Regions from separate parts of the Parabacteroides sp. FAFU027 genome, predicted to be linked through region 2. Evidence: riboswitches for the same ligand, from Rfam matches in the RefSeq annotation. Region 2 holds a riboswitch; the other holds the start of a gene.
The links. Region 2 has a riboswitch for cobalamin ahead of MLE17_RS14655 (TonB-dependent receptor plug domain-containing protein). Riboswitches for the same ligand answer to the same signal wherever they lie in the genome.
Positions count from the first base shown of each region.

Region 1: linked by a shared signal. The riboswitch ahead of MLE17_RS01710 (sirohydrochlorin chelatase) and the one ahead of MLE17_RS14655 (TonB-dependent receptor plug domain-containing protein) in region 2 are both predicted to bind cobalamin.

Region 1 is NZ_JAKZKV010000001.1:382,231-389,603, reverse strand. Features, by position in the region: gene MLE17_RS01715 (DUF5723 family protein) at 1-845, shown strand, start outside; cobalamin riboswitch at 935-1,135, shown strand; gene MLE17_RS01710 (sirohydrochlorin chelatase) at 1,225-1,599, shown strand; gene MLE17_RS01705 (energy-coupling factor ABC transporter permease) at 1,599-2,330, shown strand; gene MLE17_RS01700 (energy-coupling factor ABC transporter substrate-binding protein) at 2,343-2,633, shown strand; gene cbiQ (cobalt ECF transporter T component CbiQ) at 2,633-3,379, shown strand; gene MLE17_RS01690 (energy-coupling factor ABC transporter ATP-binding protein) at 3,505-4,323, shown strand; gene MLE17_RS01685 (cobyrinate a,c-diamide synthase) at 4,320-5,681, shown strand; gene MLE17_RS01680 (precorrin-8X methylmutase) at 5,654-6,292, shown strand; gene cbiD (cobalt-precorrin-5B (C(1))-methyltransferase CbiD) at 6,352-7,373, shown strand, end outside.
Region 2 is NZ_JAKZKV010000010.1:98,227-105,599, reverse strand. Features, by position in the region: gene MLE17_RS14665 (MFS transporter) at 1-1,091, opposite strand, end outside; gene MLE17_RS14660 (SpoIID/LytB domain-containing protein) at 1,202-2,524, opposite strand; cobalamin riboswitch at 3,146-3,342, shown strand; gene MLE17_RS14655 (TonB-dependent receptor plug domain-containing protein) at 3,469-5,508, shown strand; gene MLE17_RS14650 (YncE family protein) at 5,536-6,642, shown strand; gene MLE17_RS14645 (cobyric acid synthase) at 6,744-7,373, shown strand, end outside.

The DNA.
Region 1 (7,373 bases), on a different contig from region 2:
TGTCTGAGGAGATCATCAAATACAGTAAGCTGGATTTGAATCGCGTTGGGGATCAGTGGCATGTGAATGCTTCCGGACAGACTTTCATCGCGTCCAATTTCCTTTCGTATAAGGTTGATTCGACGAATCATTTTACCTTTCAGGATTACACGTTTAACAAGCATAATATCAAACCTGCGGGATTTGGAGCTGCTATTGACCTCGGCTTTTCCTATCGGATAACTCCCGATCTTACCCTTTCGTCCAGTTTGACCGATTTAGGCTTCATTTCCTGGAATCCTTCTGCTGTAAAAATAGGGGAAGCTAAAAATGAATATGATATTAGTGGCGTTAGTGATTCGGCAACATACTCTTACGGAACCTGGAATAATCAGATCTGGTGGCTCGGAGAGAATGGAAAACAGATATTGGCGTACAAACGTTTGACAACGAAACGACGGTACACTGATATGTTAACTGCCACTCTCAGAACTGGTCTTGAATATGATGTTCTGAAAAATGGCAATAAGAGAATCAGTCTGGGCCTTTTGAATACGATCTATTACGGAGAGTATGATTCCGATTTTGAAACTGTTGGGTCTGTAAATCTCAGACCTAATAGTTGGTTTTGTCTTACAGGAACATGCGCATTCTTACACAAGAACCCGAATCGATTTGGATTGGCTATGAACTTTTCACCCAAATGGATTAATTTCTTCATCGCATCTGATTTTCTTTTGCCCCGGTTAAACAGTGATTACCTGCCTAAAAACGCTTTTACCTTTAATGTGCAGACCGGCATTGCAATTCCTCTTTTCCTGAATAAACCTCCTTATCGCTACAAGTATAAAGATTACCCGTATTAACTTCCTTTCCCGGTTTTTTGTCTTTCAAAAGAGGCAGAATCGGGAAAAGTTTTTTCTTCGGGATTTGTCGTGTAAAATATTTCCCTACCTTTGCCCCGCAATTTACCGGTTCCGGATTCGATCTCTCGAAGACGGATTAAAAGGGAATCACGTGCAATTCGTGAGCTATCCCCGTAGCTGTAAAGTCCGCAAAAAACGTTTCGGCACACTTTTGCCACTGTTTCTGATTGAAACGGGAAGGCGCCGGAACGGGACAAGCCAGAAGACCTGCCCGTAAATGTTTTTTCGTCGCCTTCGGGAACTAAGGGCCACGAATCACATCTCATTCAAGATTTTCTTGTTCCAAGTTTTACATTTTATTTACCTAACAGATTGCTTTATGAAACGTAAAGGAATCCTGATTGTCGGTCATGGCAGTAAGTCATCCGATGCAGTCAGGGAATTTGAGCAGATGGTGGCTTATACCAGCCTCCAGACTGACGAGTTTATTGTAAAAGGTGCGCACATGGAGTTGGCTGAACCCAATATTCCCGATACTGTGGAAGCTTTGGTAGCCGGCGGTGTGACTGACATCCGTGTATTGCCTTATTTTCTCTACACCGGCAACCACATCAAGCAGGATATCCCGGAAATCCTTGCCGATGTGAAAGAAAACTATCCTGCGGTGAAATTCAGTTTCGGAAAAGCATTGGGCTTTGACCCGCGTATTGCCGATATTTTGTTGGCAAAAGCTCATGAAGTGGTAGAAATCTGATGATGAAAAGCGCTAAGTTTCTTCGGTTATTTGCTGTTTCGATTGCTCTTTTGGCGGTTCAGAACGCTTCGGCGATGCATATTTCGGAAGGCTTTCTGCCCCCTCAATGGTGTTTGGTGTGGTACCTGGTATCGTTGCCGTTTATTGCCTGGGGATTGAACCGTTTACGGAAAACCATTAGCGCAGACCCGAAGTCGAAGCTGATTCTCGGGATATGCGGGGCATTTGTCTTTGTGCTGTCGGCCATTAAGTTGCCGTCGGTGACGGGGAGTAGTTCGCATTTGGTGGGCACGAGCCTGGGGGCTATGATTACAGGACCTGCTGCGATGGCTGTTGTCGGCGTGGTGGTGCTTTTGTTTCAGGCTCTTTTGCTAGCACATGGCGGACTGACGACGCTCGGGGCGAATGTTTTCTCAATGGCTATAGCCGGACCGTTTCTGGCTTATGGTTTGTTCTGCCTGGGTAAAAAGGTTCGTTGGAACGAATCGGTGAATATCTTTTTTGCCTCGTTTGTTGGTAGTCTTTTCACCTACGTGGTGACCTCGTTCCAATTGGCGGTTTCATTTCCGGATGCGACTGGAGGATGGTGGGTTTCATTCCTGAAGTTCGGCGCTTTGTTTGCCGTTACTCAGTTGCCGCTTTCGGTCATCGAAGGTTTCCTGACGTTGTTTGTCTATCGTTTTGTATCGAAACATATTCCCGAAATCTCATTTGTCAAAACGGGAGAGTAGAAAATTGAACCTATGAAGAATAATCATATCCGAATCTTGTCGGCATCCATTTTTCTGCTGATTGTAGCAGGACTTTACATGTATAATTTCCGGCAGGATTTGCCCGGCGCCGATGATAATGCTTCGACCGTTATCGGTCAAATTGCACCTGCTTATAAACCCTGGTGCAAAAGCATTAGCTTTGATCTGACAAAGGAAATGGAAGCCCTGTTTTTCGGATTACAGATGTTGAGCGGTGTGGTAATATTTGCCATCTGTTTCCGCTTTTTGAAGAAATCCGGACAAAAAACAACCCTGAAATAATGTTTCCGGAAAGCTATTTACAAGCCAACAGATTAAGTCATGTACATCCTATAAATAAAGTGATGTTCTTTCTGTTGTTCATCGTATTTGCCTTTTTGTCAAAGTCTGTCGGGTTTCTTTGTTTGCAAGGCTTATCCATTGTGGCATTTATTCTGTTTTCGGTGAAAATGCCAAAATCAGTCTTACTGAAGATGCTTCTCCTGCCGTTCGGATTCGTGCTGCTCGGCATTTTGCCTTTGGTCATTACCCGCGAGCCTGACTTGATAATGAAACTATGGAAGGGGTGGGGCGTTTCCTCTAACGGATTGCAGCAGTCGGAACTAATTCTGTCGCGCAGTTTTGCACTCACAACGGCCATGTATTGGTTTATTCTGGTGACATCGGTGCAGGAGTTGGTTTATATTTTCAGGAAAATAAAGCTCCCGGCATTGTTTATTGATGTGCTGCTGCTGGTTTACCGGAATATCTTTCTACTGCTTGGGGTCAGTAATCAGATTCACCGGACACAAACTTGCCGGATGGGATACAACAATGCCAGAAATGGCTACCGTTCTCTTGTTTCGTTGATGGGACAAACCTTCGTCTTGTCTTATTACCGCGCGGACCGGCAATACAACAGCGTCCTGACCCGGGGCTATCAGGGTGAATGGCCGGCATCGGTATTGCCGGTGAAATTTTCAAAGAACTATTTAGGATTGTGGTTTGGATTTCTGATTTTCCTTGCCGAAGGATTTATACTAATATAATATTGTTACACGAAAGATGCGGATTTGCACCGATTGGTGTGGTTGATACTAATGCTGATGTTGAATAGATTGGTGCATTTCCGTCCTTTCCGTGTTATGAGTTTGCTAAAACAAAAATAGAACCATTGCTCAGGTTAAATAACATATCGTATGCTTATCCTAACGGGACACAGGCTTTGTCAGACGTCAGCCTGACCGTCGGGCAAGGGGTGAAATGTGCCGTGCTGGGTAGTAACGGGGCCGGAAAATCCTCCCTGTTTACGCTCTTACTTGGACTTGTCAGGCCGCAAAAGGGGGAATACTTCTTAGCTGGAACGTCGGTCGGTTATAGCAAGAAAGAGCTGCAGATGTTGCGCCAGCGTGTCGGGATTGTTTTCCAGGATCCCGAACATCAATTGTTTACCTCCAGCGTGTATGACGAGGTGGCGTTTGGCCTTTCCAATATGGGATTGCCGGTAAGTGAAGTTCGTGAACGGGTAGCTGCGACACTGAAACAATTGCAACTCGAAGATTTGCAGCATCGTCCGCCGCATCTGCTCAGTTACGGGCAAAAGAAGCGGGTGGTGATTGCCGCCGTCATTGCTATGGATCCCGATGTGCTTGTGTTTGACGAACCCTCATCGGGACTGGATCCCGAATCGGCACAGATGATGACCGCGATTCTGAATGATTTACATAAAAAAGGAAAGACGCTGATTGTCTCGACGCACAGTGTGGATTTTGCGTGGAGTTGGGCGCAGCAAATTATCCTGATGAAAGACGGACAGGTGGAAGCCGATGATTCTCCTGAACAAATATTGGTCAATGCAGAGCTGATGAGTCGTTGCAAACTTCGCCAACCCGTATTGGTGGAGCTGTTTGAACGTCTTCATCCGCGTTTACAAACCGGAAACTATCCCCGTTCGGTGGAGGAATTGTCAAACCTGATAACAACGGCATTATGAACGGATTTATACTGGCCGGAACCAATAGCGGATGTGGTAAAACGACCATTACGCTTGGCTTAATGTCGTTGCTGAAAAAACAGGGATTGAAAGTGGCTCCATTCAAGGCAGGACCTGACTTTATCGACCCGGCTTTTCATCAGAAAGCAACCGGAGTGCATTCTTACAATCTGGATAGCCATCTGGTTAGTCATGATATGTTGCGCACCCATTTTTTAGAGAAAACAGCGGGGAAAGATATTGCTGTGGTCGAAGGCGTAATGGGGCTGTTTGATGGTATGGGGGAGCAGAGTGAAGGCAGTGCCGCCGATTTGTCTCGGATACTGAACCTTCCCGTAATCCTGGCGGTCAACTGCAAAGGAGCTTCGCAGAGCGTAGTGGCTACCGTGCATGGTTTTGCCACGCTTGATCCTTCGGTAAAGATTGCAGGCGTAATTCTCAATCATGTCCCGAATCACGAGCATTATCTTTTCCTGAAAAAAATGATCGAAAGTAAGACCGGAGTAGTCTGTATCGGTTACTTGCCTACCCGTCCGGATGTGGTGCTCGAGAGCCGTCATCTCGGCCTGATTCAGGCTACGGAAGTGGACTCGCTCAATGAAAAGATTGACAATCTTACGACGCTTTTTGAGCTGACCATTGATCATGACTCTTTATTGAAGGTGACACGATTGCCGGAAGTATCTTCTTTTGATAATAAGGATGCTTTTGCCAAATGGCATCGTGATCTTGCCGGATTGCGCGTTGGTGTGGCGAAGGACGAAGCATTTTCCTTTTATTATAAAAGCAACCTGGAGCTGTTGGAATTGCACGGTGCGGAACTGGTTTATTTCAGTCCGCTGCATGACAAAAATATTCCCATTAAGGCAAATGCTTTATACATCGGGGGCGGTTACCCCGAGGTTTATGCTTCCGGGCTTTCGGCTAACAATAAAATGCTCGATAGCCTGAAAGAGGCTGCTGAAACAGGGCTACCCATCTATGCCGAGTGCGGCGGACTGATGTATTTGACTGAAAATATCAGATTGCTTTCGGGCGAATGCATCCCGATGACGGGTATTTTCAATAGCACCTCGGCGATGACTAAACGTTTGCAAAGATTTGGATATTGCAGTGTGCAACTGGATGGGGCTGAGACGAGGGCGCACGAGTTTCACCACTCCGAACAGCTGACACCCGATGAGCCGAATTTTGAACTGGCCTATCAGGTCACCAAAGCCTCTAACGGTCGCCGATGGAGTTGCGGATTGCACCGTAAGAACGTTCTGGCAGCTTATGCTCACGTGCAGTTTCTGTCAAGCCCCTCGTTTTATCATAAAATCATAGACTTATGGACCAAACAAAATACACCATTTTAGATCCAACCAAGATCGAAGATCGCAGCTTCGAGATCATTACCGAGGAGCTCGGACACCTTACCTTGCCTGAACCGGAGGCTTCCGTGGTCAAACGGGTCATCCACACGACGGCCGATTTTGAGTACGGATGTATTACCGAAATTCACCCCGACGCGATCGAATCGGGACGGGCGGCTTTGGCTAAAGGCTGCATCGTCTATTGTGATACCAACATGATCGTGGCGGGGGCAAACAAACGGGTACTGAAAAGCCTCGGATGTGAAATCCTTACCTATGTGGACAATGCCGAAGTGGCTGCCGAGGCAAAAGCATCGGGTATCACCCGTTCCATCGTAGGAATCAATAAAGCCGCTTCGGATGAAAAAACGGCCATCTATGTAATCGGCAACGCGCCCACAGCTTTGGTGCGCATCTGTGAATTGATCGAATTGGGAAAAATCAATCCGGCATTGGTGATCGGTGTGCCGGTGGGATTCGTCGGTGCTGCTGAGTCGAAAGAGATGATTCGCAGAAAGGGCGTGCCGTATGTGGTGACCAACGGCCGAAAAGGCGGTAGTACCGTGGCCGTGGCGATCCTCAATGCGATCATGTACGGATTGAAAAGAGATTGAAATAGTCAACGATAACTTTTCCAAAGTTTCAAACTTTGGAAAAGTTTAAACAACTCCATATGCTTGCAACTAAATACATCAACGGGAAAACCTACCGGTGCGGATACACCACCGGTTCATGCGCTGCTGCGGCTGCCAAAGCCGCCACGGCATTGTTGTTGTGTGCCGAGTGGGAAGAGCAGGTGATTATCCAGACTCCCGCAGGCATAGAGTTGACACTCGATGTGCTGGAGCAGCAGAGTACACCCGACTTTGCCTACTGTTGCGTAGTCAAGGACGCCGGAGATGATCCGGATGTGACGCACGGCATACGCGTCTATGCCCGTGCCAGTCGGAATACGGAAAACCGGATCATAGTCAAAGGCGGTATCGGAGTCGGAGTGGTCACCAAAAGAGGCTTACAGGTATCGGTCGGTGAAGCGGCGATCAATCCCGGACCGATGAAAATGATCCTGGCAGAAGTGTCGGAGGTGTGTGGCGAGGATTGCGGCATTACCATCGAAATCTCCGTGCCTGAAGGAGTGGAGATTGCAAAAAAGACCTTCAATGAAAAGCTCGGCATTGTGGGCGGAATCTCCATTTTGGGAACCTCCGGTATAGTAAGCCCGATGTCGGACGAAGCCTTCAAAGAGGCATTGGCTCTCGAACTCTCGATGCAGAAAGAGGCCGGTCACGATAGTGTGATTTTTTCACCGGGCAATTACGGGGAGAACTTTATCGCGGAGTTTGCTGAGGTAGATCCTGAACGAATTGTCAAGACCAGCAACTTTATCGGTTACATGCTCCATCAGGCGGTGTTTTACCAAATGAAACGGGTGGTACTCGTAGGTCATATCGGAAAGCTGATTAAGGTGGCGGGCGGTATCTTCAACACCCATAGCAGCGTGGCCGATGGTCGTCGAGAGGTGATGGCGGCACACTATTTCCACAATACGAATGATGCAGCCGGATTCGCCCACATCATGCAGAGTAACACCACGGAGGAAGCCATCGAAGCGGTGCGCGACGATAGCTTTTTCCATTATCTCTGTGGGGAAATCCAGACCCGATGCGTTGATCATGTCAAGGGAAAACTGGAGGT
Region 2 (7,373 bases):
TGCGCCGTTTTGTATTTACCTTCGGAAAAATACATCAGATAAACCATAAACGCGACAAATCCGAATCCGTATCCGAATTGCTCAATAGCCACACAAGTCGAAACCGCCCACAGACTGGTTGGATAAAACTGCGATAGATAGACATAGGTCAGATGCGGAACGTTGATCATCAATCCCATTGGCCACAACCAATATTTCAGTCCGTTTCGGGATATAAAAACACCGCCGAGAATCCCGCCTAAAAGCAGAAAAACAACAGATACGACTCCATACAGGAAGCCAACCTCTTCCGTACTCAGACCAAGTCCGCCTGCCGATCTCTGGTCCAGCATAAACAGCTTACTGATCACCGTGATCTGAGCTTCTCCGAAACGGTAAAACAAAATAAACAGCAGAGTTCCCCATACTTGTTTTTTCTGGAAAAAACTAACGAATGTTCCTCCGAACTCTCTCAGGATATGGCTTACCGAATTTGCCTCAAGAGAGTGATCGCCGTCCGGTCTTGGCAAGGAAAACTTATGCAAAGCCAGCAGCAGTATAAAAAGTGCGGTAAAAATACCATACACAATCATCCACGCCACTTTGAGATTTTGTGTCATTTGCTCAATGTATCCGGCCAACATCACCAACAATCCCTGTCCGGTGATCATCGCAATGCGGTAAGAGGTATTTCGAATGCCCATAAAAGCGGCCTGATTATGCGCCGGAAGCGCCAGCATATAAAAGCCATCACAGGCGATGTCATGTGTGGCCGAAGAAAAGGCCACCAAAAACAGGAAGGCAAAAGTCAATTGCACCCAATGTGTAGCATGTAAAGAGAAGGCAACTCCGGCCAATCCTACGCCAAGCACAAGCTGCATCAGAACAATCCACCAGCGCTTGGTTTTGAATATTTCCACAAAAGGACTCCACAAAGGTTTGATCACCCAGGGTAGATTGAGCCAACCGGTGTACATTGCGATTGTATCGTTGGCGAGTCCCAGACGTTTGTACATGATTCCGGCTACGACCATTACCGCCACATAAGGCAACCCTTCGGCAAAGTAGAGCGAAGGAATCCAACTCCACGGATTTTTAGATTTTTGTTCCATTTCTTGTTTTAATGGCACACAGATGACACAGATGCAGGCAACACAGATTTACACGGATTTTCTTATCTGTGAAAACCGATTTAAATCTGTGTCATCTGTGTGCTTTGTATTCAATATTTTTTTTCCAAAGTCACATCTCGGTAATAGTGCAATAAAATATCACGGTACGAATAACCCTTATCCCCCATCACGGCAGCTCCAATCTGGCAAAGGCCTACGCCATGCCCCCACCCTGCTCCGGTGAGGGTAAAAGTGGCTGGAATATTGTTTTCGCCCATCACTTTATCCACAACAAATGCGGAACTGTATAAGTGAGACTCAGAAAGTGATTTGCGAATGAGTAATTCTTTGCCGATTACTAATGTCTTTTTCATACCGACAATGCGTAGTTTTATTAATCGGCCTGAAACGCCCCGCTCCATCGGTTGCAAATCTATAATTTCTCCGAAATCAATACCCGTGCGACGACGAATCAAATCGGATATTTCTGCTTGGCTATAGGTCACTTTCCAACGGTAAAAATCAGCAGTCTCCTGGTCATAGTTATTTAGCACCTGGCTCAGTACATTTGCATCTTCAGTGTTACAGAAAGCTTCGGGAGAAGTTCGAATCCATTTCTCCGCCTCAGCTTCGATAGTCAGGTCGGGTGTTTCAGAGATGGAATTTTCGGCACGGTCAAACACCTTTTGCAGATAGGGATGTGAAGCCGGTTCCCAGCAATTATCAAATTTCTCAAGTACTCCGCCGCAACATTTCGAGAAACGTGCATCGCAAATATTTTCATCATACATCAAAAGTTCTCCACGTGTTGCCTCCACGGCCTCCACTACCTTTTCAGTCGAAGCACGGGTAATGCCCTGATAGCGTTGGCAATGGTCGTCGGCACAGACATCGTACAGCAGATGATCCTCGCGGTCCCACCACTTGATCCATTCGGTTTCTGTCTGCGTATCCGAAACATACGTGACTGATTTTGCCGCCAGATCATTCTTCTTAGCCAATTGCGACAGCAGCCAACTACGCGAAATGACGGCATGAGCCTTCAACAATTCAGGTGAACTGGTCGCACTCATTTCCGACGAAATCACGCTTTTCAGGTATTCTTCTACCGGAATCAGGTTGACCGCCGTAATTTTATGATTTTCCTGAATCAGTTTTAGTGAGCCAAGAAACGATTGCACTTCCTTCCGTTCCCAATGGAAACCGATACCAATCACCACCTCTTTTAGCGTAAAAGAAGCATCATCGGAAGCGGGCTGAAAAGCCACTTCATCGTAAAATTTACCATTGAAAATGATTTTGGCATCAATCAAATAGGCAGTATAATCACCGGGATGAAGCTCTTCAGCTCCATTCAGCAGGTATTTTCCCTGAAAAGAAAACGGAATCTCAAGGTCGGATACAATTCCGACGGAAAGTATGGGTTCTTGCATGGATTAATGTTATATCGGCAATGGGCAAAACGGATAGTAAATTCACATTTCCATAATCCATCTATTGCTTATACCTAATTTAGGATGCAAAGATAGCTAAACAAGGGGTGATTTTAAGATTAAAAACAGGAAGTTGAAGGAATAATGCGGCTCTAAATAATTGGAATGTAATTTTCAACCATCGAATGGCAGTCTGTAAATTCTGAGAGATAAACTTTGCGGTTAAAAACCATCTTATAAAATTATAGAGCCATTTTCTGTCGTTTGAAGGGCCTCTATAATTTTCCAGACTCAAAATATACCGTCAGAAAGTCGCCTATAAAATTACAGGAGCATTTCCAACGGAATTATTTAAGCCTATAAAATTATAGCGTTAAATTCAACGGTCAATTTTAACGCTATAATTTTATAGGACAAATTTCAATCGCCGAAATCCGGTCTATAATTTTATAGGATGATTTTCGACGGTCAAAAATCACTTTCTAAAGGATAAAAACCTGTTTCAACCCAGTCATTTCACTAAAATCATTTGCTGCTAATGATTTAGAAGCCAAATAATACTTCACAATCCGATTCATTTCCAAATTAAAACCATCAAATTTGATTTCCGAAAATAATCCTTACCTTTGCAACCGCTTTGGTTCCGAAGCCGCATTCGCGGTCGAGGATGAAAAGGGAATCAGGTGAGAATCCTGAACAGTCCCGCTGCTGTAAGCTTCACCAAACGTTTGGGCAAAACTTTCGCCACTGTCATGCGACGGGAAGGCCGCCCCAAACGGAAGTAAGTCAGAAGACCTGCCACGGCAACGTTAGTTCAAAAGCTTTCGAGGATAAAGCTGAGAAACATCTGCAAACTGATTTACCTCTTTTGCCCTTGTTGCAATCATTTATTCCGAAAGCTGTCATTGTGACTAGTCATTACTTGTTACCAAAACACAGCTATTTTGAATCAGAAACGCCCATATTACATTTCATGCCGCAACCTGACACTTGCGTTGTTTAGCGTCATCCCTTTTTCTGCCTTTTGTGCGACAGAAAAGGATTCCGTGAAGACTCAGGTTAAGTTGCAGGAGGTACTTGTAAATGGGCACAATTCGCAGGTTGTCAGAGCTGCCATGCCTGTGCAGGTATTTGCTAAGGAAGATATCAACCGACTCAATGCTGCTTCCGTTTCAGACGTGGCCAAGCATTTTGCCGGAGTGACCGTGAAAGATTACGGCGGCATCGGCGGATTGAAAACGGTTTCATTGCGGGGACTCGGGGCGCAACATACAGGGGTAAGCTACGACGGAATTATGCTGAGCGATATTCAATCAGGACAGATTGACCTGAGCCGCTTTTCACTGGATAACATCTCTGATATTTCTTTGAATAACGGTCAGCCCAACGATATTTTCCAGACTGCACGCATGTTTGCTTCAGCCGGAGTGCTTTGCCTCAATACGAAATTGCCGGAGTATGATGGTAAGAATCAACTGAAAGGAAATGCAACTGTAAAAACGGGGTCGTTCGGGTTATTTAATCCGTCATTGTTCATGAATCGGACATTTGGTAAGAAATGGGCGATGAATGTATCGGCTGATGGAATTTTAGCGGATGGGAAATACAAGTTTATCCAATATTACGGTTCCAGTTCCAATGTTGGCGAAATTCTTTCCCGTAAAAACAGTGATGTCAAAAGTATCAGAACAGAACTCAATACACGTTTTGCTCTACACTCCAACGAAAACATTTTACTAAAGCTCAATTATTACAATTCAGAAAGAGGATTGCCCGGCCCTGTTGTATTTTATAATTCATATAGTGCCAAAAGACTTTCCGAAAATAATTTCATCTCACAACTTCATTACGAAAACAGGGAATCGAATAAAATACAATACCAGGCATCGGCCAAATACAATCGTAACTTTAATTCCTTCCTGGATAAAGATTCAACGTATAAAGATCCGGGGGTACATGCAGGAGAACGGCATGAAAAATATACTCAGAACGAGATATATCTGACCTCAACTGTAAAATACATCTATAATGATAATTTAGCTTCAGCTCTTGCTGTTGACTGGTGGTATAATAACCTCTTCAAATATGCCAGCAATCCTTTTGCTAAGTTTAATTACCCAACCAGACATAACGGACAGGCTAACTTTTCGACTAAATACGTTACGGAATTCTGGAGTATTAACGGGAATCTTCTTTATACTTTAACCCGTGAGCAGGTTAAAACCGGCGTAGCGGCTAAAAATCAAAACAAATTAAGTCCTACTATCGGGCTTTCATACAAACCATTTAAAAGCAAAGAGTTCAGAATCAGATCATATTACAAGGAGGAGTTTAGAGTCCCTACATTTAATGACCTCTATTATCAGGACTTTGGAAATACATCTTTACGGCCGGAACAAACCCGACAGTACGATGCTGGAGTTACCTTCTCTTCAAACACATTGTTAAGGGAATCTGAGTTGTCCATCACATCAGACTTTTATTACAATAATATCACTGACAAAATCATTGCCATCCCCAAAGATCTGTTTCACTGGACAATGATCAATAAAGGAAAAGTTGATATCCTTGGCTGTGACGTAACGCTAGATTTCAGGAAAAAGGTTAGTCAGAAGCAAGTATACATCATCTTTAAGGGGAATTATACCTTTCAGGATATAAAAGATGTGACTCCACGGAGCTCAACGTATGGCAAACAGCTGATATACTCGCCCAAACATACCGGAGGTTGCTCGCTAGCGTTGTCCGGACCGGGATATGAAGCAGGTTATAATCTCTGTGTTGTAAGTAGTCGCCAAACTGACAACTATCCGTTTAACTCACTGAAAGGATATCAGGATCATTCCCTTTTTGCCCAAAAGAAATTCAACAAACTGAATATAAAATGTGAAGTAAATAATCTGTTAAACAAGCAATTTGAAGTAGTGCAATACTACCCAATGCCAAGACGAAATTACAGATTATTGCTCTCGTATTCTTTTTAAACTTCAAACACAAATCAAAAACAAGTTATGAAAAAACAAAAACTCTCATTGTTTTTATCGTTAATCGCTTTGAGCAGCATGGTTTTCACTTCATGTGAAAAGACAGACGATGCGGCATATACATTATCCAATGTTGAAAGCACTTCTACTATTAAGTCAATTTCTTCTATTTCGAATGGAGTCATGGTACTTAATAGTGGAAAGATGAATGGAAACAATGCTTCACTTACATTTTGCAATCTGACTACTAAAACCTCTTATAATGATTTCTTTAGTGGAATAAACGACCGGGGATTGGGTGATACCGGACAGGATATGATTCAGTATGGATCCAAAATTTATGTAGGTGTTTCAACATCGAGCCTTGTTGAAGTTCTAAATGCAACAACCGGAAAGTCAATCAAATCTATTTCTTTTGTCAATGACGCTAATGCGCCAAGGAAAGTAAGAAGTCTTGCTGCATATAACGGTAAAATTTATCTGTCACTTTATGACGGACATGTTGCACGCATTGACACAACATCTCTGAGTGTAGAGAAAATGATTGAAGTTGGATCAAGTCCCGAACAAATTATTGCAGCTAACAATAAGCTTTATGTGGTGAACTCGATGCCTGATAGTACTATATCAGTAATTGATCCGGTAACATTTACAGAAACTAAAAAAATCACTGTAGCATATAATCCAACGATGATTCAGGCTGACAGCTATGGCGATCTCTATGTCGTATCAATGGGAAATTACTATGATGTGCCAATTACATTACAAAGAGTAGCAACAATCACAGACAAAGTAACTACTATTTCCGGAGTAACCCCATTCAATATCAAACTGGATGGAGATAATCTATACATGTATTCCTACGAATACGACAGCAATTGGAGCATTGTAAATAAGAAGTACATGATTTACAACGTAAAAAGTGAATCGTTCAGTAACAGCAGTTTTATCAATACTGCAGACATAACAGGTGTTCCATATAGTTTGGATATCAATCCGACAACGAAAGAAATTTTCATTGGGGAAACAGATTATATCAATCCAGGTAAAATGTATTGCTTTGACGCAAACGGTAAACTGAAATACACATTCTCAACCGGAGTAAATCCGATGAAGACCCTGTTTATCAAGTAATAAATAAGATAAGTCCTTTTTCTGCCATAAACCAACCGGCAAACCCGAACCGATGCTGAAATAGCACCGGATTCGGGCAGCCGGTTAAGTTGTTTAAAGTCATGACACAGATGAAACTCCGCCCCCTCATGTTAGCCGGAACCGGCAGCGACGTTGGTAAAAGCGTGATAGCCGCAGCATTCTGCCGCATCTTCAAACAAGACGGATACACGCCCGCCCCCTTCAAAGCACAAAACATGGCGTTGAACTCCTTTGCCACGCCCGAAGGTCTCGAAATCGGTCGTGCCCAGGCAGTACAGGCTGAAGCGGCTGGCGTGCCTTGTCACACCGACATGAATCCGTTACTATTAAAGCCCGTAGCCGACAGTGTGGCGCAGGTAGTGCTGCACGGCAAAGCCATCGGCAACCAACAGGCGGTGGACTATTTCAAAGCCGACAACAAAGCCAGACTACGGGTAGAGGTCAACGCAGCCTTCGACCGTCTGACAACGAGGTTTCATCCCATCGTGATGGAAGGTGCGGGCAGTATCTCGGAGATTAACCTGCGCAACCTCGACCTGGTAAACATGCCAATGGCGATGCATGCCGGAGCATCTGTGATTCTGGTCGCAGATATTGACCGCGGCGGGGTGTTTGCATCGGTGTATGGCACCATCATGCTATTAACAGAGGAAGAACGCATGCATGTCAAAGGCATTCTGATCAATAAATTCCGCGGGGATATCCGCCTC